4 regions of the Streptomyces sp. NPDC033165 genome follow, and region 1 is predicted to be linked to each of the others. Evidence: riboswitches for the same ligand, from Rfam matches in the RefSeq annotation. Region 1 holds a riboswitch; each other region holds the start of a gene.
The links. Region 1 has a riboswitch for cobalamin ahead of metE (5-methyltetrahydropteroyltriglutamate--homocysteine S-methyltransferase). Riboswitches for the same ligand answer to the same signal wherever they lie in the genome.

Region 1 (7,463 bases):
GGGTGGGCGGGCGGCGGCGGCCACCGCGTCCCCCGCCGGGGAGCGATCCGCCCCGGGCGCGGGCGGCGGTGTCCAGGGCGATCGCGGTCAGGTCCCGCAGACGGCCCGGTCCCCGCACACCGCCCCCGAGGTCCGACGGCGTACCGGCGCTCACGCCCCACGCCCCACGCCCCACGGGAGGTTCACCGGGAAACGGGAGCGGAGCATGCGGCATGGCGAAGCCCTTCGGTCGGAGCGGAGAGATCCACCACCGGGGATTTCCTGGTTAGGCTAACCTGACTTCAGGCGCGCGAAGGGCAGCCTCCCGCGCCGGGCCACGAGGGCTACTTCGCGTACCAGCCGCCCAGGTCGTTGGTGCGGGACTCCGCGGCCCGCCGCATCGCATCGGGGCTCCCCAGCAGATCGGGCGGCAGATAGCCGGAGCGTACGCCGAGCTCCCATCCGTGCGCCTGGACGGCGAGCGCGGCCAGGGCGAGGGCGTCGAGCGGCAGCAGGGTCCGGGGAGCGGGGTGGGCCCCCACGCTCTCCCGGTAGGTGTCGAGCCGGGCCGCCAACGCCTCTTCGAATGCCCGCTGTTCGTCGTCGAGGAGCACGCGCAGCAGGTGCTGATCGGGGGTCGGCGTGCCTGCGGCGTCCAGCGCGGCGGCCGCCTGTTTCCGCTCGTCGGCATCGGGCTTGCACAGCGGCACCGTGGGCCAGTGGCGGGGCTGGTGGCCCTCCGACTGGGTCAGATAGAGGCACAGCGCGTCCATCGCGGCGAGGTCCGCCGGGTCCGATGCCGAGGTGAGCGGGGAGTGGGGCACTTCTTCGTGGATATCGGGCGCGAAGTCGTTCCGCAGCAGCAGTCCGATCACCCGCTGCCAGTCCCATACGAGGCCGCTGGCCAAGCAGACCGCGAAGGTGTCGAGCCAGGTCCGGGCCGAGGGGGCCTGTGCTCCCACGTGGCCGAAGGCTTCGCTGAAGGATATGTCCTCGGTGCTGAGCTTCTCGCCGATCAGTGGGAAGAAGATCTCCTGGTCGCCGTCGGGGTAGCAGCCGACGCTCAACTCTCCCAGGCGGCACTCGGCCGCCGTGCGCAGCGCGGAGCGGGCCACATCGTCGAGCACTACTCCCTGCGCGGTGCGCGCGGCGACGTGGTCGAGCAGTTCGTCGGCCGCTTCGGCCATGCGCCGCGGGGCCGGGTCGTCGTAGCGCATCCGGTGCCACCGCCCCGCGGCGCGCCCGACGATGCCCTCGGACGCCTCGCCCAAGCGCCGGGCATCCACCTCATGACACATGACTTCCCGCACGTCCGCAGCCCTTTCGTGATCTTCGACCTGGAAGCGGCACGCTATCAGCGGGCTCGGACACTCACCGGTCCGCAGGGGAACACCCCGGGGCGGAAGCGGCGGTGGCCGCTGCCGCCCCGGGGCGGATCACGCCGCTTCGGTGGGCAGCTCCGCGCGGATCCGCCGCGCGGCGGCGACCAGGTTCTCCAGGGAGGCCCGGGTCTCGGGCCAGCCGCGGGTCTTCAGGCCGCAGTCGGGGTTCACCCAGAGCCGCTCGGCCGGGATGGCCTCAAGTCCCTTGCGCAGCAGGGCCGCCGCCTCCTCGGTGCTCGGGATGCGCGGGGAGTGGATGTCGTAGACGCCGGGCCCGGCCTCACGGGGGTAGCCGTGGGCCGCGAGTTCGCGGGCGACCTGCATATGGGAGCGGGCGGCCTCCAGGCTGATGACGTCGGCGTCGAGGTCGTCGATGGCCCGGACGATGTCGCCGAACTCCGCGTAGCACATGTGGGTGTGGATCTGGGTGTCCGGCCGCACCCCGGCGGTGGCGAGCCGGAAGGACTCGGTCGCCCACTCCAGGTACGCGGCGTGCTCGGCGGCCCGCAGCGGCAGCGTCTCGCGGAGCGCGGGCTCGTCGACCTGGATGACCGAAGTACCGTTCGCCTCCAAGTCGTTGACCTCGTCGCGCAGGGCGAGGGCCACCTGGCGGGCGGTCTCGCCGAGCGGCTGGTCGTCGCGGACGAAGGACCAGGCGAGCATGGTGACCGGGCCGGTGAGCATGCCCTTGACGGGGCGCTCGGTCAGCGACTGCGCGTAGGCGGTCCAGCGCACGGTCATCGGCTCGGGCCGCGAGACGTCCCCGGCGAGCACCGGCGGGCGGACGTATCGGGTGCCGTAGGACTGGACCCAGCCGTGCTGGGTGGCGAGGTAGCCGGTGAGCTGCTCGGCGAAGTACTGGACCATGTCGTTGCGTTCGGGCTCGCCGTGCACCAGGACGTCGATCCCGGCCTTCTCCTGGAAGGAGAGGACCTCGCGGATCTCGTCCTTGATCCGCTCCTCGTACCCGGCCTCGTCGATCCGGCCCGCCCGCAGGTCCGCGCGGGCGGTGCGCAGTTCGGTGGTCTGCGGGAACGAGCCGATGGTGGTGGTCGGGAGCAGCGGCAGCCCGAGGTGGGCGCGCTGGGCGGCGGCCCGCTCGGTGTACGGCTGGGAGCGGCGGCCGTCGGCGTCGGTGACGGCCGCCGTACGGTCCCGGACGGCCGGGTCATGGGTGAGGGCGGCCCCGGCGCGGGAGGCGAGGTCGGCGCGGTTGGCGGCCAGTTCGGCCGCGATGGCGCCGGTGCCGCCGGCCAGGCCGCGGGCCAGGACCACGATCTCCTCGGTCTTCTGCCGGGCGAAGGCCAGCCAGCGGGCGATCTGCGGGTCGATGTCGCGTTCGGCGTCCGCGTCCAGCGGGACGTGGAGGAGGGAGCAGGAGGCGGAGACGTCGACGCGGTCGGCGAGGCCGAGGAGCGTGCCGAGGGTGGCGAGCGACTTCTCGTAGTCGTTGATCCAGATGTTGCGGCCGTTGACGACGCCCGCGACCAGGCGCTTGCCGGGCAGGCCGCCCGCCGCCGCGAGATCGTCGAGGTTGCCCGCGCCGGACTCGGTGAAGTCGAGCGCCAGTCCGTCGACGGGGGCCTTGGCCAGGATCGGCAGCGCGTCGCCGAGCCGCCCGAAGTAGGAGGCGACCAGCAGCTTGGGCCGGTCGGCGAGGGCGCCCAGCTCGCGGTAGGCGCGGGCGGCGGCGTTCAGTTCGGCGGGGGTACGGTCCTGGACGAGGGCGGGCTCGTCCAGCTGCACCCATGCGGCGCCCGCCGCGCGGAGGCCGGCGAGGACTTCGGCGTACACCGGGAGGAGCCGGTCCAGCAGGGTCAGCGGCTCGAAGCCGGCGGCGACGCCGGGGGCCGCCTTGGCGAGCAGGAGGTAGGTGACGGGGCCGACGAGGACCGGGCGAGGGGTGTGGCCGAGCGCGAGGGCTTCCTTGAACTCGGCGACCTGCTTGGCGGGGTCGGCGGTGAACACGGTGTCGGGCCCGAGCTCGGGCACCAGGTAGTGGTAGTTGGTGTCGAACCACTTCGTCATCTCCAGCGGCGCGACGTCCTGGGTGCCGCGGGCCATGGCGAAGTATCCGTCGAGGGCGTCGGAGCGGACGGCGGCGCGGTGCCGCTCGGGGACAGCGCCGACCATGACGCTGGTGTCCAGAACATGGTCGTAGTACGAGAAATCACCGGTCGGCACCTCGTGGACTCCGGCCTCGGCGAGCTGCCGCCAGGTTCCCCGGCGCAGTTCGGCGGCGGTCCGCCGGAGGGTGTCCGCGTCGACACGGCCCTTCCAGTAGCCCTCGACGGCCTTCTTCAGTTCACGGTTCTGGCCCTGGCGGGGGTAGCCGTACACGGTGGCCCGTGCTGCCGCGGCTGCGGGCTTCGCTGTCACGTGACTCTCCTTCGCGAGCGTGGCTGCTTGCTGATCCCGGGACGGGACGCGGACGCGAAGGGGTGACGCATCGGGCGGAGAGCAGGACACACCGAACCGTGTCCGTCCGCCTGACGGTTGCGCCGACCCGCCCACGAGGTCACCGGGAACTCCGCACGCGAACGGTCGCGTGCGGGCAACGGGCAGGTCTTCGGACTCGCGGGCGCGCCTGCCGGGGCAGACACCTACTGGCCGTCGCTTCCCAGACCCGGCCGGGCCCAGTGCGTATGACGGCGGTCGTTCCCACTCACCGCTGCGGGGCAGTCCCGGATTCCCACCGGGTTCCCTCTTACGACTCCCTGTCCGGCTGACAGGGCGAACCAGCTGCACCGGTCAGCCTAAGGGGACGGCCGCCGAGCGCACACCGCTGTTCACACTTCGAACGGTGACGTGAGACACGGGTGCCCGCATACGACACCTCGGGGTGTGCGGAGGCGGAGACCCAGATGTAACCGAATGGCGTAGGGAAGGCGGAACCACAGGGCGTCAAAAGCCGTTCTTCTTCCCACTACACGGCCCGCCGACCCCCGGCGGAACCGACCGAGGAACGGAAAACGCCATATGAAGAAGACAGTTGGGTGGGCCCAGGACGGCGACGACTGGACGATCACCGTGAACGGCACGCAGTACCGCGCGATCGAGCGGCCGGCGGACGGCCGGGTGCACAACTACCTGGTGCGGGGTGACGACCTGAGCGCCGAGTGCCCGAGCCTCGGCCACGGGCTGGGCGTCATCCGGGAACACGAGTCCCGGCGCTGACGCCGGACGGTCAGCCGAGCGGGCCATCCCCGGAGCCGTCCGCGCCTTCCGCCGGGCGGCCGGTGTCCTCCGCCGGGCGGCCCGCGTCCTCCGCCGGGCGGCCCGCCCCTTCCGCCTCGTCCCGCCCCTGCCGCAGCAGGTAGGTGTCCATGATCCAGCCGTGCCGTTCGCGGGCCTCCGCGCGCAGTCGGCGGATCCGGCCGGCGACCTCGTCGAGCGGGCCGGAGACCAGGATCTCGTCGGGGGTGCCGAGGTACGCACCCCAGTGGATCCACAGGCCCCTGCCCGTCAGATGGGTGAAGGTCTCGTGGCCGTCGAGCATCACCACGATGTCGCCGTCGTCCTCGGGGAAGCCCTGGGCGAGCCGTCTGCCGGGGGTGATGCGGATGGGGCGGCCGACCCGGTTCAGGGTGACGCGGTGCCGGGCGGCGAGGGCGGAGACGCTGCTGATGCCGGGGATCACCTCATGGCCGAAATTCACCGTGCCGCGGCCCCGGATGTCCGCCAGGATCGCGAGCGTGCTGTCGTACAGGGACGGGTCGCCCCACACCAGGAAGGCCCCGCACTCCCCCGGCGCGAGCTCCTCGATGATCAGGCGTTCGCAGATGTCGGCGCGGCGGTGGCGCCAGTCGTGCACGGCCGAGGTGTAGCGCGCACCGTCGTCCTGGGTGCGGTCGCGCCACGGGTCCTCGGCCTCCACCACCCGGTAGGGGCCGGTGAGGTGCTCGTCGAGGATGTCGCGCCGCAGCCGGGTCAGGGACTCCTTCTCGCGCCCCTTGCCGAGGACGAAGAACACATCGGCCCGGCGCATGGCCTTCACCGCGGCCAGGGTCAGATGGTCGGGGTCACCGGCGCCCATGCCGATGACGAGAATGTGCCGTGGTGCCTCGCTGATGTCAGCCATGTCCGCCATGTCTGCCGATCATGCCAGGCGTCACGGACCGGGCCATGATCCACCGGCCGCACGCCGGGCGGGGTGGACTTACTAGGACGTCCAACTATATCTTCGGGGCAGTGGGTGCCCGGCATGCAGCCGGGTGCTCCGAAGGCCCGTGGTGTCAGGGAAGCCGGTGTGATTCCGGCACGGTCCCGCCACTGTGACCGGGGAGTTCGTCCTCGCAGGACACGCCACTGGCGGCGAAGGAGCCGTCGGGAAGGCAAGGGGACGCGCGCTGATCCGGGAGTCAGGATACCGGCCGCGGGATGTTCCGTGTTTCCACGAGGATGGAGCAGACACGCATGGCACCGGTCCGCACCCACGGCCCCGCAGGCCCGTCCCGGCGAGCGGTTCTCCACGCCCCCTGACGGTCCCCGCCCTTCGCGTCCCCCGACGGCGAGCCCTTCCGTCCGCGCGCACCCGACCGGTGCACCGGGTGCGGCGGGCCTGTGCGCCATCCCCGGATCTCACCTGACGATCTCACCGACGAGAGCAGGCTTCCATGGTCCGCGAACTCACCCATTTCATCGGCGGCAAGCACACGTCCGGCACCTCGGGCGCCTACGGCGATGTCCACGACCCCAACACCGGCCGGGTCCAGGCCCGGGTGCCCCTGGCCGGCCGGTCCGAGACCGAGTCGGCGATCGCCGACGCCGTCGGGGCCCAGCGCGAGTGGGGCGAGTGGAACCCGCAGCGCCGCGCCCGCGTGCTGCTGCGCTTCCTCCAGCTCGTCGAGAAGGAGAAGGACTCCCTGGCCCGGCTGCTCTCCTCCGAGCACGGCAAGACCGTCGCCGACGCGCACGGCGACATCGCGCGCGGGCTGGATGTCGTGGAGTTCGCGGCCGGTGTCCCGCACCTGCTGAAGGGCGAGTTCAGCGACAACGCGGGCGCCGGGATCGACGTCCACTCACTGCGCCGCCCGCTCGGCGTGGTGGCGGGCATCACCCCGTTCAACTTCCCGGCGATGATCCCGCTGTGGAAGGCCGCCCCCGCTCTGGCCTGCGGCAACGCCTTCATCCTGAAGCCCTCGGAGCGGGACCCCTCGGTGCCCCTGCGGCTGGCCGAGCTCTTCCTGGAGGCGGGCCTTCCGCCCGGCGTCCTGAACGTCGTCAACGGCGGCAAGGAGGCCGTGGACACCCTGCTGGAGGACCCGCGGGTCAAGGCGCTCGGCTTCGTCGGCTCGACGCCGATCGCCGCGCACGTCTACTCCACCGCCGCCGCTCACGGGAAGCGCGCGCAGTGCTTCGGCGGGGCGAAGAACCACATGATCGTGATGCCGGACGCCGATCTGAACCAGGCGGTGGACGCGCTGATCGGCGCCGGTTACGGCTCGGCGGGCGAGCGGTGCATGGCGATCTCGGTGGCCGTGCCGGTCGGCGAGGCCACCGCCGACGCGCTGGTGGCCAGGCTCACCGAGCGGATCGCCGAGCTGCGGATCGGCCGCTCGGACGACCCGGACGCCGACTTCGGTCCGCTGGTGGGCCGCGACGCGGTGGACCGGGTGCGCGGCTATGTCGACCTGGGCGTCGAGGAGGGCGCCGAACTGGTCGTGGACGGACGCGACTTCACCCTGGAGGGGCACGAGCACGGGTTCTTCGCGGGCGCCTCCCTCTTCGACCGGGTCACCCCGGACATGCGGATCTACCAGGAGGAGATCTTCGGCCCGGTGGTGTCCGTGGTCCGGGCCGCCGATTACGAGGAGGCGCTGCGGCTGCCCTCGGAGCACCCCTACGGCAACGGCGTAGCGCTCTTCACCCGCGACGGCGACACCGCCCGCGACTTCACCCGGCGCGTCGACACGGGCATGGTCGGCGTCAACGTGCCGATCCCGGTGCCGGTGGCGTACCACACGTTCGGCGGCTGGAAGCGGTCCGGATTCGGGGACCTGAACCAGCACGGGCCGGACGCCATCCGCTTCTACACCCGTACGAAGACCGTCACTTCGCGCTGGCCCGCCTCGGGTGTCCGGGACGGCGCGAGCTTCACGA
Region 2 (7,463 bases), on a different contig from region 1:
ATTCCGCGATGGGCGTCGGCCAGCAGCCCCGGCTCGAACGCCTTCACACCCTCCGAGAGCGCCCGCTCGATGTCCAGCGCCCCCACGAGCCGGTCCTCGGACGCCCCGACGGGCAGCTCGACGGTCCGCGCCGGGCGCGACACACCGGGGGCATCCGCGTGCGGCCCGTCGGGGCACGCCGGATCGGGGGCCACCGGATCACAGGAGAACCGGCACCCCGGTACGACGGAGACCTCGGGCATGAGGGCGGCCAGCGCCCGGACGGCGGTGGACTTGGCGGTCCCCTTCTCGCCCCGCACGAGCACCCCGCCGACGGCCGGACTGACGGCGTTGAGCAACAGCCCGAGCCGCAGGTCGTCCTGCCCGACGATCGCGGTGAAGGGATACGGCGTACTCACTTGGCCTCCTCGTTGACGTGCTCTTCAGCTCTGACGTGACCGGTCACTGCAAGCCCCTCCGGCGATCGAGGAGCGGGGTCCGGGCCGGCGCCCCGGCTCTCCGACGACGCACCCGCCCCCGACGGCGGCGCCCCCGGCGGCACGAACGGCAACCCGGCCGGCGCCCCGCCCTCGATCAGCCGCCACAGCGCATCCGTATCCGCATGCTCCTCCACCAGATCCCCCAGCCGGTCCAACTGCTCCTCCCGCAGCACCCCGAAACTCGTGTCCGGCGCAGGAACGAACCGCCGCCCGGCGGCCCGGGCCACCTCCGCCAGGAACCGCCGCCGGAACGCGTCGCTCTCCAGCGACCCGTGCCAGTGCGTCCCCCACACCGCCCCCACCCGGCACCCGTCCAGGAACGGTTCCCCGCCCCGCACATCGGCCACCCCGTGGTGGATCTCGTACCCCTCCACCACCTCACCCAGCGCCGAACCCACCGGCCGCGCCAGCGTCTTGGCCCGGTCGAAGCGGACGGTCACCGGCAGCAGCCCCAGCCCGTCCACGACCCCCGCCCGCGACTCCACCTCGTCCTCGATCCGCTCACCGAGCACCTGGAACCCGCCGCAGATGCCCAGCACCGGCCGGCCCTCCGCCGCCCGCCGCACCAGCGCGTCCGCGAGACCCCGCTCGCGCAGCCAGGCCAGCGCCTTGACCGTGCCCCGCGTCCCGGGCACGACCACCAGGTCCGCGTCGGCCAGCTCCTCGGCCCGGTCCACGAACCGCACCACGACGCCCGGTTCGGCGGCCAGCGCGTCCACGTCCGTGAAGTTCGACATCAACGGCACCGCGCACACCGCGACCCGCAACACGTCCTCACCGTGCGGGGGAGCCACGACCGACTCCCGTACCGCACCCCGCAGGGACACCCGCAGGCCGTCCTCCTCGTCGATGCCGAGTCCGTGGGCGTACGGCAGAACTCCGTACGTCCGTCGCCCGGTCAGCCCGGTCAGCATGTCCAGCCCCGGTTCCAGCAGCGAGACATCACCCCGGAACTTGTTCACCAGATAGCCCGCGACCAGCGACTGGTCCTCGGCGCTGAGCAGCGCCGTCGTCCCGAAGAACGAGGCGAAGACCCCGCCCCGGTCGATGTCCCCGACCACCAGCACGGGGAACCGGGCCGCCCGCGCGATGCCCATGTTCACGATGTCGGTCCGGCGGAGGTTGATCTCGGCCGGCGAACCGGCCCCTTCGCAGATCACCGCGTCATAGGCCGACCGCAGCTGCTCCAGGCAGTCCGTGACCGTCCCGAGCAGCGCCTCCTGGCGCCCCCCGTGGTAGCCCCGGGCGCTCATCTCACCGACCGGCCTGCCCATCAGGACCACCTGGCTGGACCGGTCGCCGCCCGGCTTCAGCAGCACCGGGTTCATCAGGGCGGTCGGCTCCACCCGGGCCGCCTGCGCCTGCATCGCCTGGGCGCGCCCGATCTCCGCGCCCTCGCGGGTCACGAAGGAGTTGAGGGACATGTTCTGCGCCTTGAACGGCGCGACCTTCACGCCCCGGCGCACCAGCCAGCGGCAGATGCCCGCCGTGACGACGCTCTTGCCCGCGTCCGATGTGGTCCCCGCGACCAGCAGCCCACCACTCATGCCCGCTCCCGTTCCCGTACCGCGTTCCGTGCCGGACCGTTCATGACCGCCCCCGCTTCTGTCCCGCAGCCGACCGCCCGGCGGCCCGCCCCGCGACCATCCGCGCCGCCACGCACACACCCAGAGCCAGTGCACTCACCCGGCGCGACAGCCGCACCGCGCGTTCGATGTCGTCGCCGCGCACGTCCCGGCCGGACTCCCCGTTCAGTACGGGCCGGTGCTCCACGCGCCCCGCGTACGCCAGCGTTCCTCCCAGCCGTACGCCGAGCGCCCCCGCGAACGCGGCCTCCACCGGTCCCGCGTTCGGGCTCGGGTGGCGCCCCGCGTCCGCCTTCCAGGCGCGTACGGCCTCGGACGGCCGCCCGCCCGCCACCACGGCCAGCGCGGCCGTCAGCCGGGCGCCGGGCCACCCAGCGAGGTCGTCCAGGCGAGCCGAGGCCCAGCCGTAACGCCGGTGGCGGGGCGACTTGTGGCCGACCATCGCGTCGAGCGTGTTCACGGCCCGGAAGCCGACGAGTCCGGGCACCCCGCCGATGGCGCCCCACACGAGCGCGCCGACGACGGCGTCCGAAGTGTTCTCGGCGACCGATTCCACGACGGCACGGGCGATACCCGGCCCGTCCAGGGAGTGCGGGTCGCGCCCGCACAGATGCGGCAGCCTTTCCCGGGCCGCCTCAAGGTCCCCGGCGGTCAGCGCGCCCCCGATGGCGCGGGCCTCCCGGCCCAGGGACGTACCGCCGACGACCGACCAGGTGGCGGCGGCGGTCAGCGCGACGGCGAGCGCGGGGCGCTCCCGTACCGCACGGGCGGCCAGCGCGGCGGCCCCCACGGCGCCTCCGGCGCAGATGAGGGTGTGCAGCGCGCCCCGGCCCCGGTCGTCACGCCACAGCAGGGACTCCACGCGTGCGGCGGCCCGGCCGAACCCGGCGACGGGGTGCCCCCGCCGGGGGTCGCCGAACAGCGCGTCGGCGACCATTCCGGCCGTGGCGCCGCACGCGAAGAGGCGATCGGCACGCACGGCTCAGCCCGTCGTGGGTCGGGGCGTTCCGGAACGAGGGGGCACTGGATGCGGCGCACGGCGGCCGGACATGGCATAGGTCCTTAACTCAGGGTCCGCGCCCTGGTTCGACGAGAGCGGCGACGAGAGTCTCCTGGCTCCCGGATCCGCAGCTCCCCCGGCCTTCCAGCCCGTGCGCGACGGGCCGTGACATCCGGTGTCCCGACAGGTCGTGACGTCCGGTGTGGGGGAGTGCTCCCCGGTGACAGTGGCGGGACCGCGCCGGACTCGCACCGGCTTCCTCTGCTGTCGCCGTGAATGGCTCCGGCAGTCCACCACGCTGCGAGAACAGCCGTCAACTTGCTGTTGACCTGCGGAGGCCCGGTGTGCGCAGACGCACATCGGGCCGGACACACACGAGGTGTGTCCGGCCCGATGAGGGGTGCCGTGGGACGCGTCAGGCGACGATCAGATAGATCCCGTAGGAGACCGCCGCCACGCACGCCGCGAAGCAGGCGTACGCGCTGGTGCGCGCCAGCGCGGCGGTTCCGCCGGAGGCGCCGCTGCCGGAGCCGCTGCCGCCGGCCGGGGCCGACAGCTTCGAGAGGGCGACGATGCCCAGGGTGAAGACGCCGACCAGGGCGACGGTGATCACGAGACTGACACCGAAGACGGTGGCGAGAGCTGCCCAGTCGATTTTCATACGGATCTGTCCTTACACCGTGGCCGCGGGGCGGGGCGTGTCGTCGGGTGCCGCGGCCGGGGCCGGGATGGTGGTCGAGAGGTCGGAGACCGGTGCGCCCGCGGGGGGCGGGGAGACCGCGGCGATGGCGGTGGTGACGACGCCCTGCGGCTCGTCCGCCGTCGCTTCCTCGGTGTCGTTGACGTTGGTGTGGTCGACCGGCTGGCGGCGCGAGGCCAGCCAGATGGCGAAGGAGCCGCCGACCAGGATGGCCGCGGTGAGGGCGACACCCCAGGGGCCCTGCTTGGTGAGGAACTCGGCACCCGCGCCGACCAGACCCGCGGCCGGGAGCGTGAGGCCCCAGGCGACGAACATCCGGGTGGCGGTGGACCAGCGGACCACGCCGCCCTTGCGGCCGAGGCCCGCGCCCATCACGGCACCCGAGCAGGACTGGGTGGTGGAGAGCGAGAAGCCGAGGTGCGAGGAGGCCAGGATGACGGTCGCCGCGCTGGTCTGGGCGGCGAAGCCCTGCGGCGGCTGGAGGTCGGTCAGGCCCTTGCCCATGGTGCGGATGATGCGCCAGCCGCCGAGGTAGGTGCCGAGCGCGATGGCGACACCGGCGGAGACGATGACCCACATCGGCGGGTTGGAGCCGGGGGCGAGGACGCCGCCGGTCACCAGGGCCAGGGTGATGATGCCCATCGTCTTCTGGGCGTCGTTGGTGCCGTGGGCGAGGGAGACGAGACCGGCCGAGGCGATCTGTCCGGCCCGGTAGCCCTTGGCCGTCGACTTGAGCTGGTTCGGGTCGGTGACGTTCCGGTTGATCCGGTACGTCAGCCGCGTGGCCAGCATCGCTGCGAGACCGGCGACCAGCGGAGCGGCGACCGCGGGCAGCAGCACCTTGGTGACGACGGTGCCGCCGTTGATCGAGGACCAGCCGGCCGACATGACCGCGGCGCCGATCAGACCGCCGAACAGGGCGTGGGAGGAGCTGGAGGGCAGGCCGACCAGCCAGGTCAGGAGATTCCACAGGATGGCGCCGACGAGCGCCGCGAAGATGACCTCGGTTCTGATGCCGTCTTCGTTGACGATCCCGCCGGAGATCGTCTTGGCGACCTCCACCGACAGGAAGGCGCCGATCAGGTTGAGAACGGCGGACATCGCCACCGCTGTCTTGGGCTTCATCGCGCCGGTCGAGATGGTGGTCGCCATCGCGTTGGCGGTGTCGTGGAAACCGTTCGTGAAATCGAACACGAGAGCTGTTACGACCACAATCGCAAGCAGCAGCGTGATGTGTTCCATTTACCCAGGCAATCGTTCGGCGTCAGTGGCTCGTGGACCGTAGGCAACCTGGGTGAACGGAAGATGAACTGAGCAGGGCGCTGTGGTGACCCCAACCGGAGGCGACTGATTCCGCTTGTGTGCGGGAGGGGCGGCGGGAGTCCCCTGGGGCGCCGTCTGGTCTGCCCTTTACTGCTCGTTGGTGAAGTTTTTGAGGCGCGTCTCCGGCTCCGGAGGAGATCCCGGTCACGTGGGGCACGACGTTCCGGTTTCCGCCCCCCGCCCCTACGCTCGCCCCATGAGCGAGCAGCAGCCGGAATCCGTCGCCCGGACCTGGGAGGAGGTGGTCGCGACCGCCCGCCGCAGCGCCGCGGACGGCCTCGTCGTCGGCACCTCGGGCAATGTGTCCGCCCGTGTCGGAGACCTGGTCCTGGTGACCCCCAGCGGGGTGCCCTACGACCGGCTCGGCCCCCGTGACACGGTCGGCGTCGACCTCGACGGCCGCCAGGTCGTCGGGGACCTCCGGCCGACCAGCGAACTCCCCCTCCACCTCGCGGTCTACCGCGAGACCGGCGCCGCCGCCGTGGTCCACACCCACGCGGTGCACGCCACCGCCGTCTCCACGCTGCTGCCCGAGGTGCCGCTCGTGCACTACGCGGCCGCCATCCTCGGCGGCCCCGTCCGCACCGCCGCCTACGCCCGCTACGGCACCCCGGAGCTGGCCGACGCCATGCTCACCGCCCTGCGCGACCGCACCGGCTGCCTCCTGGCCAACCACGGCACCGTCACCTACGGCGACACCCTCGACCAGGCCTACGAGCGCACCGCCCAGCTGGAGTGGCTGTGCCGGCTGTGGCTCACGGCCGACTCCGTACCGGGCCGCACCCCGGCCCTGCTCAGCGAGGCCCAGCTCGCCGAGGTGACCGAGGCGCTCAGGACCTACGGCCAGCCGGGCTGATCCGGAGCGCCCGGGCACGGGAAGGGGCGCGGGGCGCGGGCAGACCCGGGGCGCGGGCCGCGCACGGCCCCCGCCCGCCCCGCACGGCCCCCGCCCGCTGGCACCCCGCCGTCCGCCCCACGACACTGGAGCCGTGCGCCCGGCAACTGCGACGGCAACGGCCGTCACCACGATCCTCGGCGCCGGTGCGGCAGCGGTCGCGGCCGGCCGGTACGCCAGCGACGCCGCCCTCAAGGCGGCCCCCGGACGGTCCCTGCCCGCCGACCGCAGACTCACCGTGCACGCCACCGCGGCCGGACAGGTCACCCTCACCCGATCCTTCTCCGCGCTCCGGCCCGGCACGTACGGGCTGGCAGGCCCCGATGTCCACGCGGTGGTCGGGCCTGTCGTCGAAGGGGCCCCCGCCGCCGCCGACACCGTCGTGCGCAGGCTGGAGCGGGTCATCCACGGCCTCCTCGAACCGGGCGCGAAGGTCCGGCTCACGACTGAGCTGTACGACGGGGACCCGGGCAGCGACCTCGGCCTCGACCACCGGGAGGTGGAGATCCCCGGCGAGCTCGGAACGCTGCCTGCCTGGTACGTACCCGGCGCACGCCGCACCTGGGTCATCACCGTGCACGGCCTCGGCACCACCCGGGCCCACCCCATGAACCTGATGGGCTTCCTCCACCGGCACCGCTTCCCCGTGCTCGACCTCGCCTACCGGGGAGACCCCGGAGCCCCCCGCTCCGCCGACGGCCTCAGCCACTTCGGCGCCTCCGAGTGGCGCGACGTCGACGCGGCCCTCCGCCACGCGTTGCGCTACGGGGCCGCGAACGTGATCCTGCACGGCTGGTCCACCGGCGCGACGATGGCCCTGCTCGCCGCGGTCGAATCCCCGCTCCGCGACCGGATCAGCGGCCTCGTCCTCGACTCCCCGGTGCTCGACTGGCCGGTCACCCTGCGCGCCCTGGCCGCGGCCCGCGGCGTCCCGGCCGCTCTGCTGCCGCTGGCGGTCCGCGCCGCCCAGGGCCGGACCGGGATGAGCGGCGCCCCGCTGCTGGACACCTCGGTGCCCGACGCGCTGCGCACCCCGACCCTGATCCTGCACGGGCCCGACGACTCGATCGCCCCCTGGGGGCCCTCCCGCGAACTCGCCGCCCGCCGTCCGGGCCTGGTCAGCCTCCACGCCGTGGCGCGGGCTCCGCACGCGGCGATGTGGAACGCGGACCCGGCCCGCTACGAGGAGACCCTGCGGCGCTTCCTCACACCCCTGATGTGAGCCGATGCGGTGATCGGCCCCCTGTCGGCGGTACCGGCGAGGCCTTCCATATGCCGGTGAAACGCCTTCCGTTTGGGCTTTCGGGCCGTCAGGGGCAAGACTGCTCCCCGTGACGTCCCGTACCCCGCGCGACTCCAGGCTGCGACTTGTCCGCCCGCGACCCCTTGCCACCGCCCGCAAGGCCGTGACCACCCGGCGCACCAGGCCGGCCCCCCGGCCGCCCGAGGGCACCCCGCCGCGCACGGAACTGGCCCACCA
Region 3 (7,463 bases), on a different contig from region 1:
GGTGCCCGCCTCGTCCAGTCGGCGCCTCTGCTCCGGGTCGAGGGTGAGGTCGAGCGCTCCCATGGCCTCCTCCACCTGCTCGACCCGGCTCGCCCCGACGACGGGCAGCACGGTCGGTTCGCCGTCGAGGAGCCAGGCCAGCACCACCTGATTGACGCTCGCGCCGAGCTCTCCGGCGACCTCGCGCAGCGCCGCGAGCCTCGGGGGGGTGCCGGGGTGGTCGTACGCGGCGGGTATCCCCACCTCGGGGCGGGTGTAGCCGCCGGAGAGCAGCGCGCTGTACGCCCACAGCGTGAGGTCGCCCTCGCTGCGCGCGAAGTCGAGGAGTTCCCCGGTGACATGGACGTGTCCCGACGAGGGGAGGGCCTTGTCGAAGCGGGGCTGGAGGTAGGAGTGGCGGTACTGGAGGTGGGTGTAGCGCGGGCGCTCGCCGGCGAGGGCGCGGGCGCGCTCGACGCGCCAGACGGCGTGGTTGCTGACGCCGAGTTCGGCGGTCTTCCCCTCGTCGACGAGGTCGGCCAGGGCCGCGACGGTTTCGCCGAGCGGGACCGTGCGGTCCTCCAGGTGGGCCCAGAAGACGTCGACCCGGTCGACGCCGAGCCGGCGCAGGCTGCCCTCCAGGGCGCTCCTGACCGCCTTCTCGGAGAGCCCCTCGGCGTCCGGGGAGCCGGGGGCGGCGGGCCTGCCGCCGCACTTGGTGGAGAGGACCAGGCCGTCGCGGCCGCCGCGCGCGGCGAGCCAGCGGCCGACGGTCTCCTCACTCTCGTCCCCGGTGCCCCCTTCGGCCCAGTACGCATAGTTGTTGGCGGTGTCGATCACGGTGCCGCCCAGTTCGGTGAAGCGGTCGAGCACGGCGAACGAGGTGGCCTCGTCGACGGTCGTACCGAACGGCAGGGCGCCGAGTATGAGGGTGCGCTGCGGGATCGCCATGGATACAGTCCTTCTCGGAGGCACTTGGACTAGACCATCTTGGATCATCCGCGCGGGCGGCGCAGGCGTTTGGCCGGTCAACCCCTGTCCGACGCAGGGGATTTCACGCTGCCCCCCACGGGGCGTTTCAATTGGTCTAGACCTACAATCGGCGGCGGCCTGCCATCACGGCTCGGCGCACGTCGGCACGGACAGTCAACGGCACGATGGGGTTCACCAGGGGGAGATCGCCTTGCTGGAGGCGCTGGGAATAGCACAGTCCGCCGAGATCGTCTATCGGCTCATGCTCGAACGGCCCGACTACGGGGTGGCGGACATGGCCCGCCGGCTCGGCTGGACCGAACAACGGGTCCGCGAGGAACTGGGCCGGCTCACGGAGGCACGGCTCATCGCCATGGAGGACGACTCCGGGGAGATCCTGCCGTTCGATCCCGAGGTCGGGTTCTCCTTCCTCCTCTCGCGCGCCGAGGCCGAACTGAGCCGCCGTCGTCGACAGGTCGAGCGCGCCGAGCGGGCGGTGGCCGACATCCTCGCCGCGCGCCCCGACCGCGCCGACGCCCGCCACGACGTGGTGCACCGGGTGGTGGGCCTGGAGACCGTCCGCCGGCGCCTGGAGGACCTCGCCGCGAACGCCCGCACCGAATGCCTCTCCCTGCTCCCGGGCGGGGCGCAGCTGCCCGACACGATGGACGCGAGCCAGCCGCTCGACCAACTCTGCCTGGAACGCGGGGTGCGGATCCGCTCGATCTACCAGGACAGCTTCCGCAACGACCCCCCGACCGTCGACTACGTGCGCTGGTACTGCGACCTCGGCGGCGAGGCGCGGACCGTGCCCGTGGTCCCCATGCTCATGGTGATCGTCGACCGTGAGGCCGCGCTCGTCCCGGTCGACCCGGAGGAGGGGCGCGCCGGCGCCCTCGAAGTCCGCAGCCCCGGCCTCGTGCACGCACTCGTGGTCCTCTTCGACCAGCTCTGGGACACGGGCACCCCCTTCGGCGAGGCACCGCGTCGCGACGAGCACGACCTCTCCCCGCGGGAGCGGGAGTTGCTCATGCTGCTCGGCATCGGCTGCACCGACGACCTCGCCGCCCGGCGGCTCGGGATCTCCCTGCGGACCGTACGCCGGATGAGCTCGGAGCTGCGGGACCGGCTCGGCGCGCGCAGCCGGTTCGAAGCGGGGGTGCGGGCCGTCAAGGAGGGGTGGCTCTGACCTGCGGTGGTCCCCCCGTTTCCGTACCGATATGCGGACGGGGGGTTACGCACGGCGGTCACAGGATCTAGATTTCGCGCACGTTGAGCCAGTGATCGCGCGAGGGGACGGATCGTCATGCCGCAAACGCCCACACCAGCCCCGCCGGAACAGGGGCAGCGGGCCTTGTCCCCGAAGTCCGTCGCCATCTGGGTCTCGGTCGCCCTGGTCGGCGGCATCGGATGGGCCATCCTCGCGCTCTCGCGGGGTGAGGAGGTCTCCGCCGCCTGGATGCTGGCGGCGGCCCTGGGCTCGTACGCCATCGCCTACCGCTTCTACTCCCGGTTCATCGCCAACCGGGTGCTGCGGGCCGACAAGAACCGCGCGACCCCCGCCGAACGGCTCGACAACGGTGTCGACTTCCATCCCACCGACCGCCGGGTCCTCTTCGGCCACCACTTCGCCGCCATCGCGGGCGCCGGGCCGCTGGTCGGTCCCGTACTCGCGGCGCAGATGGGCTACTTGCCCGGCACGATCTGGCTCGTCGTCGGCGTCATCTTCGCCGGTGCCGTCCAGGACATGGTGACGCTCTTCTTCTCCACCCGCCGCAACGGCCGTTCGCTGGGCCAGATGGCGCGCGACGAGATCGGGCCGGTCGGCGGGATCGCCGCCCTGGTCGCGGTGTTCATGATCATGATCATCCTGCTCGCGGTTCTCGCGCTGGTCATCGTGAACGCGCTCGCCCACTCGCCCTGGGGCGTCTTCTCCATCGGCATGACGATCCCGATCGCGCTCTTCATGGGCGTCTATCTGCGAATCCTGCGCCCCGGCAAGGTCAGCGAGGTCTCGCTCATCGGCGTCGCGCTGCTGCTGCTCGCGATCGTCGCGGGCGGCTGGGTGGCCGAGTCGTCCTGGGCGGACTTCTTCACGCTGGAACCGGGCACGCTGGTCGTCTGGATGATCGTGTACGGGTTCCTCGCCTCCGTGCTGCCCGTGTGGCTGCTGCTGGCGCCGCGCGACTACCTCTCCACCTTCATGAAGGTCGGCACGATCGCCCTGCTGGCCCTCGGTGTGGTGATAGCGCTGCCCACCCTGAAGATGCCCGCGGTCACCGACTTCGCGAGCAGCGGCGCGGGGCCCGTCTTCGCGGGCTCGATGTTCCCGTTCGTCTTCATCACGATCGCCTGCGGCGCGCTCTCCGGCTTCCACTCCCTGGTCTCCTCGGGCACCACCCCGAAGATGGTCCAGAAGGAGACCCAGATCCGGATGATCGGCTACGGCGCGATGCTGACCGAGTCGTTCGTGGCGATCATGGCGATGATCGCCGCCTGCATCATCGACCCCGGCCTGTACTTCGCCATCAACGCACCGGCCGGTGTGATCGGTGACAGCGTCCAGGCCGCCTCCGAGGCCGTGGCCGGCTTCGGCTTCTCCATCTCCCCCGAGGCGCTGGCCCAGGCGGCCAAGGACGTCGAGGAACAGAGTCTGCTGTCCCGGACCGGTGGCGCACCGACGTTCGCGCTCGGCATGGCGGAGATCTTCTCCGCGGTGATCGGCGGTACCGCCATGAAGGCGTTCTGGTACCACTTCGCCATCATGTTCGAAGCGTTGTTCATCCTCACCACCGTCGACGCGGGCACCCGCGTCGGGCGCTTCATGCTCCAGGACATGCTCGGCAACGTCTACAAGCCGTTCCGCGAGGTCAGCTGGAAGCCTGGCGTGTGGTTCGCCAGCGCCGTCGTCGTGGGCGGATGGGGCTACTTCCTCTGGGTCGGTGTGCACGACCCGCTGGGCGGCATCAACCAGCTCTTCCCGCTGTTCGGCATCGCCAACCAGCTGCTGGCCGCGGTCGCGCTGGCCGTCTGCACCACGCTGCTGGTGAAGTCCGGCCGGCTGAAGTGGGCCTGGGTCACCGCGGTGCCCCTGGCCTGGGACGTGGCGGTCACACTCACCGCGAGCTGGCAGAAGATCTTCTCCGAGGACGTGAAGATCGGGTTCTTCGCCCAGCGCGACAAGTACCAGGCGGGCATCGACGCCGGCGAGGTGCTGGCCCCCGCCAAGAACATGGAGGAGATGCGGACCGTCGTCACCAACTCCACTGTCGACGGGGTGCTGTGCGCGCTCTTCGCGGCCCTCATCATCGTGGTCCTCGTGGACGCCGGGCGGGTCTGCTTCAACGCCATCCGCGACCCGGAGAGCGTCAAGCTCCACGAGGCGCCGTTCGTCCGGTCCAGGCTGGTCGCCCCGGCGTCGATCCTCGCGACCAAGGAGGAGAAGGCCGAGCTGGTCGCGGCGGGCGTCGGCCCCGAGGGCGGCATCCGCGTGGAGGACGGCGGTACGGACCTGACGAAGGCCCGGACATGAGTGTGCGGGACGTCCGCCGGATCGCCGGCCGCATCCGCTGGTACGTGCGCGAGCTGACCGGCGAGTCGGCCTACGACCGTTACGTGGCGCACGCGCGGGCACACGATCCGGACACACCGGTCATGACCCGCCGCGCCTTCGAGCACAGCCGCACCGACGCCCGCGAGGCGGACCCCCGCGAGGGCTTCCGCTGCTGCTGATCGCCACCGGTCCGCAGGGGCCGCCGTACCCCTCCCAGGGGCGTGGCGGCCCCTTTTCGCGCCCTCCTGCCGGCCCGTCCGCTCCGGGCCGAACCGGAGAAAAGCCGGGCGAAGAATCCACACCGCCCCGGAAAAGTTATGTCGGCCGACACAACATGTGGGGGCTTCCTCATCAGGCGGCCCCCACATGTATGCTCGACCTCGCTGTCGTCGCAGGGGAATCCGGTGCGAATCCGGAACTGTCCCGCAACGGTGTGATCAGTGTGCTTTTGCACACCTGAAGTCCGAAGACCTGTCGACAGTGCGTCCGGATCGACCGAACCGGATGCCAGACGTCCGGGCCTCGCGGATAGGCCGGTGGACGCCGTCAGCAGTGCTGCCCCGACCCGGGCTTCGCGCTGCCCGGCTCCCCTGCCTGCTGCCGGCCCCCAGCCGAGCGAGGGAAAGCCCAGTGACCATCGCGCCCGCCGATCCGGTTTCAGCCACCGAATCCGCAGTGTCCACCACGTCCGGAGACGCCTCGAACGACGGACCCGGGACCGCCCTGCTGCGGGCCCTGACCGACCTCACCGTCGATCTGCCCGACACCGACCCCGGACGGGTCGCCGCTGCCGCGTTGCGCGGGCGCAACGCCCGCTCCGACGAGGCCGAGCTGCGCTCGCTGGCCACCGAGGCCGCCGCGGGGCTGATCTCCGAGGACCCCGCGTACTCCAAGCTCGCCGCCCGGCTGCTGACCCGGACGATCGCCGACGAGGCCGCGAGCCAGGGCGCCACGTCCTTCTCCGCCTCGGTCGCCGTCGGCCACCGCGAGGGCCTGATCGCGGACCGCACGGCCGCCTTCGTCGAGCTGCACGCGAAGGCGCTGGACGAGCTGGTCGAGCGGACGCTGTCCGAGGGCGCGGACGACCGTTTCGGCTACTTCGGCCTCCGTACGCTGCACAGCCGCTACCTGCTGCGCCACCCGCACACCCGCCAGGTCATCGAGACCCCGCAGCACTTCATGCTGCGCGTGGCCGCGGGCCTGGCCGAGGACGAGTCGGTGCGGGCGCTGGACGAGGTCGCCTCGCTCTACGGGCTGATGAGCCGGCTGGACTACCTCCCCTCCTCCCCCACGCTCTTCAACTCCGGCACCCGTCACCCGCAGATGTCCTCCTGCTATCTGCTGGACTCCCCCAAGGACGAGCTGGACTCGATCTACGACCGCTACCACCAGGTGGCGCGGCTCTCCAAGCACGCGGGCGGCATCGGTCTGTCCTACTCCCGCATCCGCGCCCGGGGTTCGCTGATCCGGGGCACCAACGGGCACTCCAACGGCATCGTGCCGTTCCTCAAGACGCTGGACGCCTCGGTGGCGGCGGTGAACCAGGGCGGTCGGCGCAAGGGCGCTGCGGCGGTCTACCTGGAGACCTGGCACGCGGACATCGAGGAGTTCCTTGAGCTCCGCGACAACACGGGCGAGGACCAGCGGCGTACGCACAACCTGAACCTGGCGCACTGGATCCCGGACGAGTTCATGCGCCGGGTCGACGCCGACACCGAGTGGTCGCTGTTCTCGCCCGCCGAGGTGCCCGAGCTGGTCGACCTGTGGGGCGACGAGTTCGACGCGGCCTACCGCGCGGCCGAGGCCAGGGGGCTGGCCCGCAAGACGATGCCCGCGCGTGAGCTGTACGGCCGGATGATGCGTACCCTCGCGCAGACCGGCCAGGGCTGGATGACGTTCAAGGACGCCTCCAACCGGACCGCGAACCAGACCGCCGAGCCGGGCCGGGTCGTCCACTCCTCGAACCTGTGCACCGAGATCCTTGAGGTCACCAACGACGGCGAGACGGCCGTCTGCAACCTGGGCTCGGTCAACCTGGGCGCGTTCGTCGCCCATGGCTCGATCGACTGGGACCGCCTGGACGCCACGGTCCGTACGGCCGTGACCTTCCTCGACCGGGTCGTCGACATCAACTTCTACCCGACCGAGCAGGCCGGACGCTCCAACTCCCGCTGGCGGCCGGTCGGTCTGGGCGCCATGGGTCTCCAGGACGTCTTCTTCCAGCTGCGCCTGCCCTTCGACTCGCCCGAGGCCCGCGCGCTCTCCACGAAGATCTCCGAGCGGATCATGCTGGCGGCGTACGAGGCGTCCTGCGACCTCGCGGAGCGGTCGGGCCCGCTGCCCGCCTGGTCCGAGACGCGGGCCGCGCGCGGTGTGCTGCACCCCGACCACTACGACACCGAGCTGAACTGGCCGGAGCGCTGGGACGCCCTGCGCGCCCGGGTCGCGAAGACCGGTATGCGCAACTCGCTGCTGCTCGCCATCGCGCCGACCGCCACGATCGCCTCGATCGCCGGTGTGTACGAGTGCATCGAGCCGCAGGTCTCCAACCTGTTCAAGCGCGAGACGCTCAGCGGTGAGTTCCTCCAGGTCAACGCCTACCTGGTGGACGAGCTGAAGAAGCTCGGCGTGTGGGACGCCCGCACCCGTGAGGCGCTGCGCGAGGCGAGCGGCTCGGTGCAGGGCTTCGCCTGGATTCCGGAGGACGTGCGGGCGCTGTACCGCACCGCGTGGGAGATCCCGCAGCGCGGCCTGATCGACATGGCGGCGGCCCGTACGCCGTTCCTCGACCAGAGCCAGTCGCTCAACCTGTTCCTGGAGACGCCGACGATCGGCAAGCTCTCCTCGATGTACGCGTACGCCTGGAAGCAGGGGCTGAAGACGACGTACTACCTGCGTTCGCGCCCGGCGACCCGGATCGCCCGTGCCGCGTCCGGTCAGGCGTCGGCCGCCGCCCCCA
Region 4 (7,463 bases), on a different contig from region 1:
GCTGGTCGACCACGGCGATCCGGCGGGCGACGGTACGGCGGCCGAGACCGGCGAGGGGATGGCCGTCCAGGGTGACGACCCCGGTGGCCGGGGCGAGGAGGCCCGCGAGAATCCGCAGCAGGGTGGACTTGCCGGAGCCGTTGGGGCCGAGGAGCCCGACGGTGGCGCCGGGCGGCGGGGCGATGTCGACCCCGTCGAGGATGAGCCGTCCGCCCGCATTCCTGCTGACCCGCTCGGCGCTCAGCCCGTGGGCGGGGGCGGCGGTGTGCGTCATGCCGTTCTCCGGGTGCGGTAGAGGACGAGGACGAAGACCGGGACGCCGATCAGGGCGGTGACGACGCCGACCGGCACCTCCTGCGGGTCCAGGACGGTCCGGGCGAGGGTGTCGACCCACACCAGGAACACGGCCCCGGCGAGCGCGGTGACCGGGAGCAGTCGCCGGTGGCCCGAACCGGTCAGGGCACGGGCGGCGTGCGGCAGGACCAGGCCGACGAAGCCGATCGCCCCGGCCGCGCTGACGAGGGCGGCGGTGAGCAGGGCGGTGGTGCACAGCAGCACGATCCGGGTGCGGCCCACGTCGACACCGAGCGCCGCGGCCGCGTCCTGCCCGAAGGCGAAGGCGTCGAGCGTACGGGCGTGGGCCAGGCAGACCACCAGGCAGACGGCGAGGACGGCGGAGCAGAACGCGACCTCGCTCCAGCCGACGCCGCCGAGCGAGCCGAGGAGCCAGAACAGCACTCCGCGGGTCTGCTCGGCGTCGGCGGAGGTCATCACGACGAAGGAGGTGAGGGCGGAGAAGAGCTGCATCGCGGCGACGCCGGAGAGCACGACCCGGTCGGTGGTGCCGCCCAGGGTGTGGCTGAGCAGCAGCACGAGGGCGAAGGAGCAGATCGCCCCGACGAAGGCCCCGGCGGACAGGGACACCGCTCCCCCGCCGACGCCGAGCACCACGATCACGACCGCCCCGGTCGAGGCGCCGGAGGAGACGCCGAGGACGAACGGGTCGGCCAGCGGGTTGCGCAGCAGGGACTGCATCACCGTCCCGCACACCGCGAGCCCCGCGCCGCACACGGCGGCGAGCAGGGTCCGGGGCATCCGCAGGTTCCAGATGATGCCGTCCCGGATCGGGCTGAGCTCCGAGTCACCGATCCCGAGGTGGGCCGCGACGGCCGACCAGACGTCGGGCACGGAGATCCGGGCGGGCCCGATGGTCACGGCGACCGCGACGGAGAGCAGCAGGAGCAGCAGGCCGCCGGCCCAGAGCAGCACGGCGAGCGGCCCGCCGCCGCGGGCCGGGCGGGGCCGGTCGGCGAGGGGCGGTGCGCCGGCCCGCTCCACGGCCGTACGACTGTCCGTGCTCACCCCGCGAGGCCGAAGTCGCGCAGTCCGGCCGCGACGCGCTCCAGGCCCTCGACGGTGCGGATGGTCGGGTTCATCGCCTGGCCGCTGAGCAGCACGTAACGGCGGTTCTTGACGGCGTCCATGGTCTGGGTGACCGGGTTGGACTCAAGGAACTCGATCTTCTTCTCGGCGCTCTCGGCGGTCTGCGTCGTACGGCTCAGGTCGCCGATGACCAGGACGTCGGGGTTGCGGTCGGCGACGGTCTCCCAGCTGATCTGGGGCCATTCGTCGTGCGTGTCGTCGAAGACGTTCTTCGCGCCGAGTTCCTTGGTGATGACGCCGGGGGCGCCGCAGCAGCCCGCGAGGTAGGGGGCCTTGGAGTCGGAGAACCAGTACAGGAGCGACGCTTCGGAGGCGTCGATGCCCTCGGTGGCCTTCTCCACCCGCGCCTGGAGCTTCTTCACCAGGGCGTCACCACGCTCGGGCACCCCGAACACCTGGGCCAGTTCGCGGACTTCCGTGTAGACGCTGTCCATGGTGAGGGGTGCGGTACGGGCTCCGTCGCCGCCGCCGCTGTTGTCCTTGCCGGTGCAGTCGGCGGGCGAGATGTAGGTGGGGACGCCGAGCTTCTCGAACTGCTCGCGGGGGGCGACGCCGCCCTTGGCGAGGGTCGAGGCGAAGGAGGCGCTGAGGAAGTCGGGTTCTTTGTCGAGGACCCTCTCCGACGACGGCCGGTTCTCGGATATCCGCTCGACGCGCGCGTTGGCCTTCTCCAGGCCCTTCATGACCGGGTCGCTCCAGGTGGCGCTGCCCGCGAGGCGGTCGGCGAGGCCGAGCGAGAGGAGGATCTCCGTCGACCCCTGGTCGACCGAGACGGCCCGCTGCGGCGGGGCCTTGACCGTGACGGTGCGCCCGCAGTTCTTGAGGGTGACCGGATAGCCGTCGGCCTTGCCGCCGCCGTCGGCGGCCCGGTCGGTGGTGGTGCCGCAGGCCGTCAGCAGGACGAGTCCCGCAGCGAACAGGGCAGCGGTGCGTATCGGGGCGGGCAGGGCCGTGGGCAGCACGAAAGGACCTCGGTGTCTCTGGGCCCAGCCGCGGAGCCCGTCGTACGGTTCCCGTGCCCCGGTGCGGGGCGCGGGCGCCAGCAGGTCTTCGGACTCGGGTTCGTCCGGGCGGGACGCCTTCCCGGAGCAGGTGAGTACTCCAGTGGCCGTGGCCCCGCCCGTCCCCCTCACCGCTGCGCGTCAGTTCCGGTTTCGCACCGGATTCCCTGACCCCGTCGTTGGGGTTCGACTGGCCCCGGCAAGCTATCACGCGCCTTCGCGCGGAATCAGAGGCGGTGAGACGAGAGTGCGCTGGGGATGACGTCCGGGAAGGCGGCCGGGGCGGGACGGTACGGCGCGGGATCGTCCGGCCGCACCGGCCCGCCGGCTTCCGTTACGGCGTTACGGCGTTACGGCGTTACGGCGTTACGGCGCCTGTAGGGCGATCACCGCGTTCTGGCCGCCGAAGCCGAAGGAGTGGCTGACGGCACGCCGGAAGGGCAGTTCGCGCGGCGTCTTCGTGACGCAGTCGATGTCGAACCCTGGGGCCGGGGCGTCCAGGTTCGCGATCGGCGGGATCAGCCCGTGCTGGAGCGTGAGGATCGTCAGACCGGTCTCGATGGCCCCGGCCGCCCCCATGCAGTGGCCCAGTACCCCCTTGGGGGCGGTGACGGGCGGCCGGTGCGGGTAGGCCCGGCCGATGAGGGCGGCCTCGGTGGCATCGCCCTGGGAGGTCGACGTCCCGTGCGCGTTGACATGGCCGACGTCCTCGGCGCGCCAGCCCGCGTCGCGCAGTGCGGCGTCCACGGCCGCCCGCGCGACGTCCCCCGAGGGGTGGGGGCTGGTGGGGTGGTGGGCGTCGGTGGTCTCCCCGACGCCCGTGATCAGCGCCCGGGGTGCGGCCCCCCGGGCGTGCGCCTCGTCGGCCCGCTCCAGGACCATGACGGCGGCGCCCTCCCCCATGACGAGACCGGCGCGGTCGGCGGCGAAGGGGCGGCAGAGGCGGGCCGGGTCGCCGTCCCGCGGTGCCGCCGCGCCCGAGCGGGCGAGGCCTGTCATGGCGACCGGGAACACGATCGACTCGGTGGCCCCGGCGATCGCGATGTCGCACCGGCCGAGGGTCAGCAGGTCCCGGGCCACGGACAGCGCGGTCACCCCGGACGAACAGGCCGTGCACGGCGCCAGGCTGGGCCCGGTGGCCTTCATCCGGATGGCGATCTCGGCCGCGGGCATGTTCGGGATGGTGAGCAGGATGCCCGAGGGCGAGGTGGCCTCGGGGCCCCGCCGTTCCAGGGCGACGGCCTGTTCGGTGAGTCCGGCCGAGCCTCCGCTGCTGGTGCCGACGACGACGGCGACGCGGGCTCCGTCCCAGTGCGCCGGGTCGAGTCCGGCGTCCGCGACCGCTTCCCGGGCGGCGAGTACGGCGAACTTGACGTACCGGCCCATGCGGAAGGCCGTACGTCCGCCGACCGCGTCGTCCAGGTCGATGCCGGAGACCGTGCAGGCGAAGTCGACCGCGCAGCCGTCCAGTTCGGGGACGGTCCGGGCGGGCGACCGCCCGGCCAGGACCCCCTCCCAGGTGGTTTCGGTGGTGGTGCCGACCGGGGTGATCATTCCCAGGCCGGTCACGGCGATGGCGGGTCGCTTCATCGGGTGTTGCTCACCGGCACCGTGGCCCCGGCCGCCGCGCCGCCGACGGCCGCGTCGATGAACGCGGAGACGTCGGCCAGCGTGGCGTCCTTGTACAGCTTCTCGGAGTCGGCGTCGACGCCGAGGGTCTCCTTGATGATGACCGCGAACTCGGCCACCGCCAGGGAGTCCATCTCCAGGCTGTCCATGGTGGATTCCGGCAGGATCTCGGCCGCGGGCACCTTGAACGTCTCGGTCAGCACCTCGGTGATCTTCGGGTGGATGGTCTTCACGGTGATTCCTCTTCCTGTGTGTGTCATCGGCGTCGTGTGATCGGCGTCGCTGGAACGGCAGGTGGTCGAACGCAGCGACCCACCGCCGAAGTAACTGGAAGACGATCTTCCGGTTACGCCCTGGGGCGAACCGATTCGTCTACGCTCACCTGCGGCTTCTCGAACCATCGGGAGACCATGGACGTGGTTCCCCAGTACGCCAGCAGGACCCCGCGGACGCCCAGCGACGCCACCCTCTCGCGCAGCGGGCGCCTCCTGCTGCCGCGGGCGGGCCGCCGGAACTCCCCGGGACGGCCCCCGGCTCCGGCCATGCGGCCCCGGTGCCACGGCCCCTCGGGGTCGTCGTAGGCCGCCGCGTAACCGGGTCCGGCGATCGGCCAGTCCGACATCAGCCGCTCCGGCAGGGCGAAGGACTCCACCAGGGCGGGGGTGTGCCGGGCCACGGCCGCGATCGCGTCCTCCACCGCGTCGGGGAGAAACGTGACCTGATCGGCGGTCAGCCGTCCGGTGGCGAGCAGGTCGCCGCTGTTGCGGGCGATCCACCGCAGCGCGAACAGCCGCCGGAGCTCCGCGAGCCGATCACGCGCGGGCCCTTCCGGCAGGGAGGCCACGGCCTGCTCGAACGCCTCGCCCGCCTGCCGGTAGCCGTACGCCTCGACGCCGAGCAGCGCGGCCGGGGAGGCGGCGTTCCAGCGCCCGAGCCGGTCGCCGGGCGCGGCGGCGCTCATCCGCTCGCGGGCACGGGCGAACCACAGGTCCTCCACGGCCGTGAGCAGCCGGTCCAGGAAGGCGGGCTCGTCGAGGTCGCCTGGCCCTTCGTCCGCCGCCTCCCGGGTGGTGGCGCTGAACAGCATCTCGGCGGCGGCTTTGGCGTGCACGGCCAGGTTGTCGCCCTCGGCGGTGATCGCGCCCTCGATGCCGGTGAACAGCTCGGTCATGCCGTTGTTCTCCAGCAGCCCCTGGGCCCCGCACCGCTCACGGCACTCGACGATGACGCCGCGTGCCTGCCAGGTGATCCAGCCCTTGGCGACGGCCACCAGACGCTCCGCCTCGTCCCGGTCGGCGTCGGGAGCCGACTCCCAGCGGTCGAGCGCCCTGCGGTGCAGCAGGCTCATCGCGAAGACGGTCGCCATCGCGTCGGCCAGCGGCCCGTGGTGGGTGCGGTGGGCGTAGACGGGGACGCGCTGCGCGGCCCGCGACCCGGTGATCAGCCGGTGGCCCGCGTAACGGACGGCGATGGCCAGGGTGACCCGGGCGGAGCCGACCGCGCAGGCGCTCATGGAGAGCTTGCCGGGGGTGACACGGCCGATGGAGGCGAGGAACCGCCTTCTGCGGTTGGCCAGTTCGCTGGTGAACCGGCCGCCCTCGCCGATCCGCCCCTGCGCACCGTCGAGCAGCGCGTCACGCGGGACGAAGTACTGGTCGAAGGAGGTCAGACAGTGGTCGACCGGCGATCCCATCCGGGCGGGCAGCCGCCGCACCCGTACGCCCGGCAGGGCGCGGACGTCGTCGGTGAGGGGGGCGAGGAAGAGGAAGACGCCGTGGTCGGCGCCGTCGGCGAGCAGCCTCGCCGCCACCACACCGGACTTGGGACCGCCGGCGGGGCTGGTGTTGGGCATGAACTTCTGCGCCCCGGCGTGCGGGGTGTGCAGGACGAAGCCGTCGCGTTCGCGGTCGTAGGTCGCGGTCGTCTCGACGGCCGCCGCGTCGTTGCCGTGGGCCACCTCCGTACAGAGGAAGGTGCCTACGCGCTGCAGGGCGAGGTAGTCCGACAGATCACGGAGTGTGCCCGGGTCATGGTCGAGGAGGCTGCCGAGGAAGAGGTTGTAGTGGATGCCCGCGACGGTGGTCAGCGCCGGGTCGACCGGGCCCAGCCACTCGTGCAGGGCGGCCAGTGCCCGGGGGTCGGCGGCCAGCCTCGCGCCGCTGTCCAGCGCGTTGTTGAGGATGCGCAGTCGGTGGTAGGAGAGGGCGAGCCGTTCGTCAGGGGTGCCGCCACCGGGGCGGCGAAACGGTTCTGTTGTGAGCAGTCGCCGCCAGAAGCCGTGCTCCCGGCGGAAGTTCGGCCCGAAGAGCACACCGGTGAGCAGGTCGTTCGTGGACGGCGGGGCCGCGTCGTTCGTGGTTACGGTCACGGTATGGGAACGATCAAGGAACGGCGAGGACACCCCTCGCCGTCCCAAACGGCCGTACGGATCAGGTGCGTTGGAAGGCGAGGGCGACGTTGTGTCCGCCGAAGCCGAAGGAGTGGCTCACGGCCGTCTCGATCCGCCGGGGACGTGCCTCCTTCAGCACGCAGTCGAGCGGGAACGCGTCGGGGAGCGCGTCCAGGTTGGCGATCGGCGGAATGACGGAACGTTCCAGCGTCAGGACCGTGGCCACCGCCTCGATCGCGCCCGCCGCCGCCAGGGTGTGTCCGACGACGCCCTTGGGCGCGGTCACCGGCGGGCGGTGCGGGAAGAGCCGGGAGATGAGGGTGGTCTCCATGGCGTCGTTCAGGGGCGTTGAGGTGCCGTGGGCGTTGATGTGGTCGACCTCTCCGGGCGCCCAGCCCGCCTGGTCCAGGGCGGCCTGCACGGCCCGTTGGGCGCCCTGGCCGTCGGGGGCCGGGGCGGTGGGGTGGTGCGCGTCCGTGCTGGACCCGGCCCCGGTGAGCAGGGCGCGCGGACGGCCGCCCCGGGCGCGGGCCGTCTCCACCCGCTCCAGGACGAGCATGGCGGCGCCCTCCCCGATGACGAAGCCGTCCCGGTCGGCGGCGAACGGCCGCGAGGCCCCCGCCGGGTCGCCGGTGCGGGTGGACAGGGCGCCCATCCGGGCGAAGGCGGTCACCACCAGCGGGGTCAGCACCGATTCGGCGCCGCCCGCCACCACCACGTCGCAGCCGCCGCCCAGCAGCAGGTCGCGGGCGACGGCGATGGCCGTGGCCCCGGAGGCGCAGGCGGTCGCGGGGGCGAGGCTAGGGCCGCCCGCCTTCAGCGCGATGGCGACCTCGCCCGCCGCCGCGTTGGGGATCATCATCGGGACGAGCAGCGGGGAGACCGCGTCGGGGCCCGAGCCCGCGAACTTCGCCGCGTTGTCCACCAGTACGGAGACACCGCCGACGCCCACGCCGAGGACCACCCCGACCCGGGTGCCGTCCCACCGCGCGGGGTCGAGT

Region 2: it holds a riboswitch for cobalamin, as region 1 does, so the genes downstream of both, ACZ5WC_RS00125 (cobalamin biosynthesis protein) here and metE (5-methyltetrahydropteroyltriglutamate--homocysteine S-methyltransferase) in region 1, are expected to answer to the same signal.
Region 3: it holds a riboswitch for cobalamin, as region 1 does, so the genes downstream of both, ACZ5WC_RS21180 (ribonucleoside-diphosphate reductase subunit alpha) here and metE (5-methyltetrahydropteroyltriglutamate--homocysteine S-methyltransferase) in region 1, are expected to answer to the same signal.
Region 4: it holds a riboswitch for cobalamin, as region 1 does, so the genes downstream of both, ACZ5WC_RS23275 (ABC transporter substrate-binding protein) here and metE (5-methyltetrahydropteroyltriglutamate--homocysteine S-methyltransferase) in region 1, are expected to answer to the same signal.

The regions. Positions count from the first base shown of each region.
Region 1 covers NZ_JBVIPK010000026.1:1,746-9,208, forward strand. Annotated here, with positions in the region: gene ACZ5WC_RS32410 (hypothetical protein) at 1-154, opposite strand, end outside; gene ACZ5WC_RS32415 (Imm49 family immunity protein) at 324-1,289, opposite strand; gene metE (5-methyltetrahydropteroyltriglutamate--homocysteine S-methyltransferase) at 1,416-3,740, opposite strand; cobalamin riboswitch at 3,905-4,119, opposite strand; gene ACZ5WC_RS32425 (hypothetical protein) at 4,341-4,538, shown strand; gene cobF (precorrin-6A synthase (deacetylating)) at 4,549-5,433, opposite strand; cobalamin riboswitch at 5,575-5,753, shown strand; gene ACZ5WC_RS32435 (CoA-acylating methylmalonate-semialdehyde dehydrogenase) at 5,978-7,463, shown strand, end outside.
Region 2 covers NZ_JBVIPK010000001.1:17,749-25,211, reverse strand. Annotated here, with positions in the region: gene ACZ5WC_RS00135 (putative cobaltochelatase) at 1-398, opposite strand, end outside; gene ACZ5WC_RS00130 (cobyric acid synthase) at 395-2,026, opposite strand; gene ACZ5WC_RS00125 (cobalamin biosynthesis protein) at 2,067-3,044, opposite strand; cobalamin riboswitch at 3,172-3,326, opposite strand; gene ACZ5WC_RS00120 (hypothetical protein) at 3,481-3,726, opposite strand; gene ACZ5WC_RS00115 (inorganic phosphate transporter) at 3,739-5,007, opposite strand; gene ACZ5WC_RS00110 (class II aldolase/adducin family protein) at 5,285-5,944, shown strand; gene ACZ5WC_RS00105 (alpha/beta hydrolase) at 6,078-7,205, shown strand; gene ACZ5WC_RS00100 (hypothetical protein) at 7,390-7,463, shown strand, end outside.
Region 3 covers NZ_JBVIPK010000008.1:303,293-310,755, forward strand. Annotated here, with positions in the region: gene ACZ5WC_RS21160 (aldo/keto reductase) at 1-930, opposite strand, end outside; gene ACZ5WC_RS21165 (helix-turn-helix transcriptional regulator) at 1,163-2,140, shown strand; gene ACZ5WC_RS21170 (carbon starvation CstA family protein) at 2,258-4,483, shown strand; gene ACZ5WC_RS21175 (YbdD/YjiX family protein) at 4,480-4,683, shown strand; cobalamin riboswitch at 4,875-4,997, shown strand; gene ACZ5WC_RS21180 (ribonucleoside-diphosphate reductase subunit alpha) at 5,135-7,463, shown strand, end outside.
Region 4 covers NZ_JBVIPK010000010.1:83,289-90,751, reverse strand. Annotated here, with positions in the region: gene ACZ5WC_RS23285 (ABC transporter ATP-binding protein) at 1-274, opposite strand, end outside; gene ACZ5WC_RS23280 (FecCD family ABC transporter permease) at 271-1,362, opposite strand; gene ACZ5WC_RS23275 (ABC transporter substrate-binding protein) at 1,359-2,405, opposite strand; cobalamin riboswitch at 2,468-2,654, opposite strand; gene ACZ5WC_RS23270 (beta-ketoacyl-[acyl-carrier-protein] synthase family protein) at 2,811-4,034, opposite strand; gene ACZ5WC_RS23265 (acyl carrier protein) at 4,031-4,306, opposite strand; gene ACZ5WC_RS23260 (acyl-CoA dehydrogenase family protein) at 4,420-6,441, opposite strand; gene ACZ5WC_RS23255 (beta-ketoacyl-[acyl-carrier-protein] synthase family protein) at 6,503-7,463, opposite strand, start outside.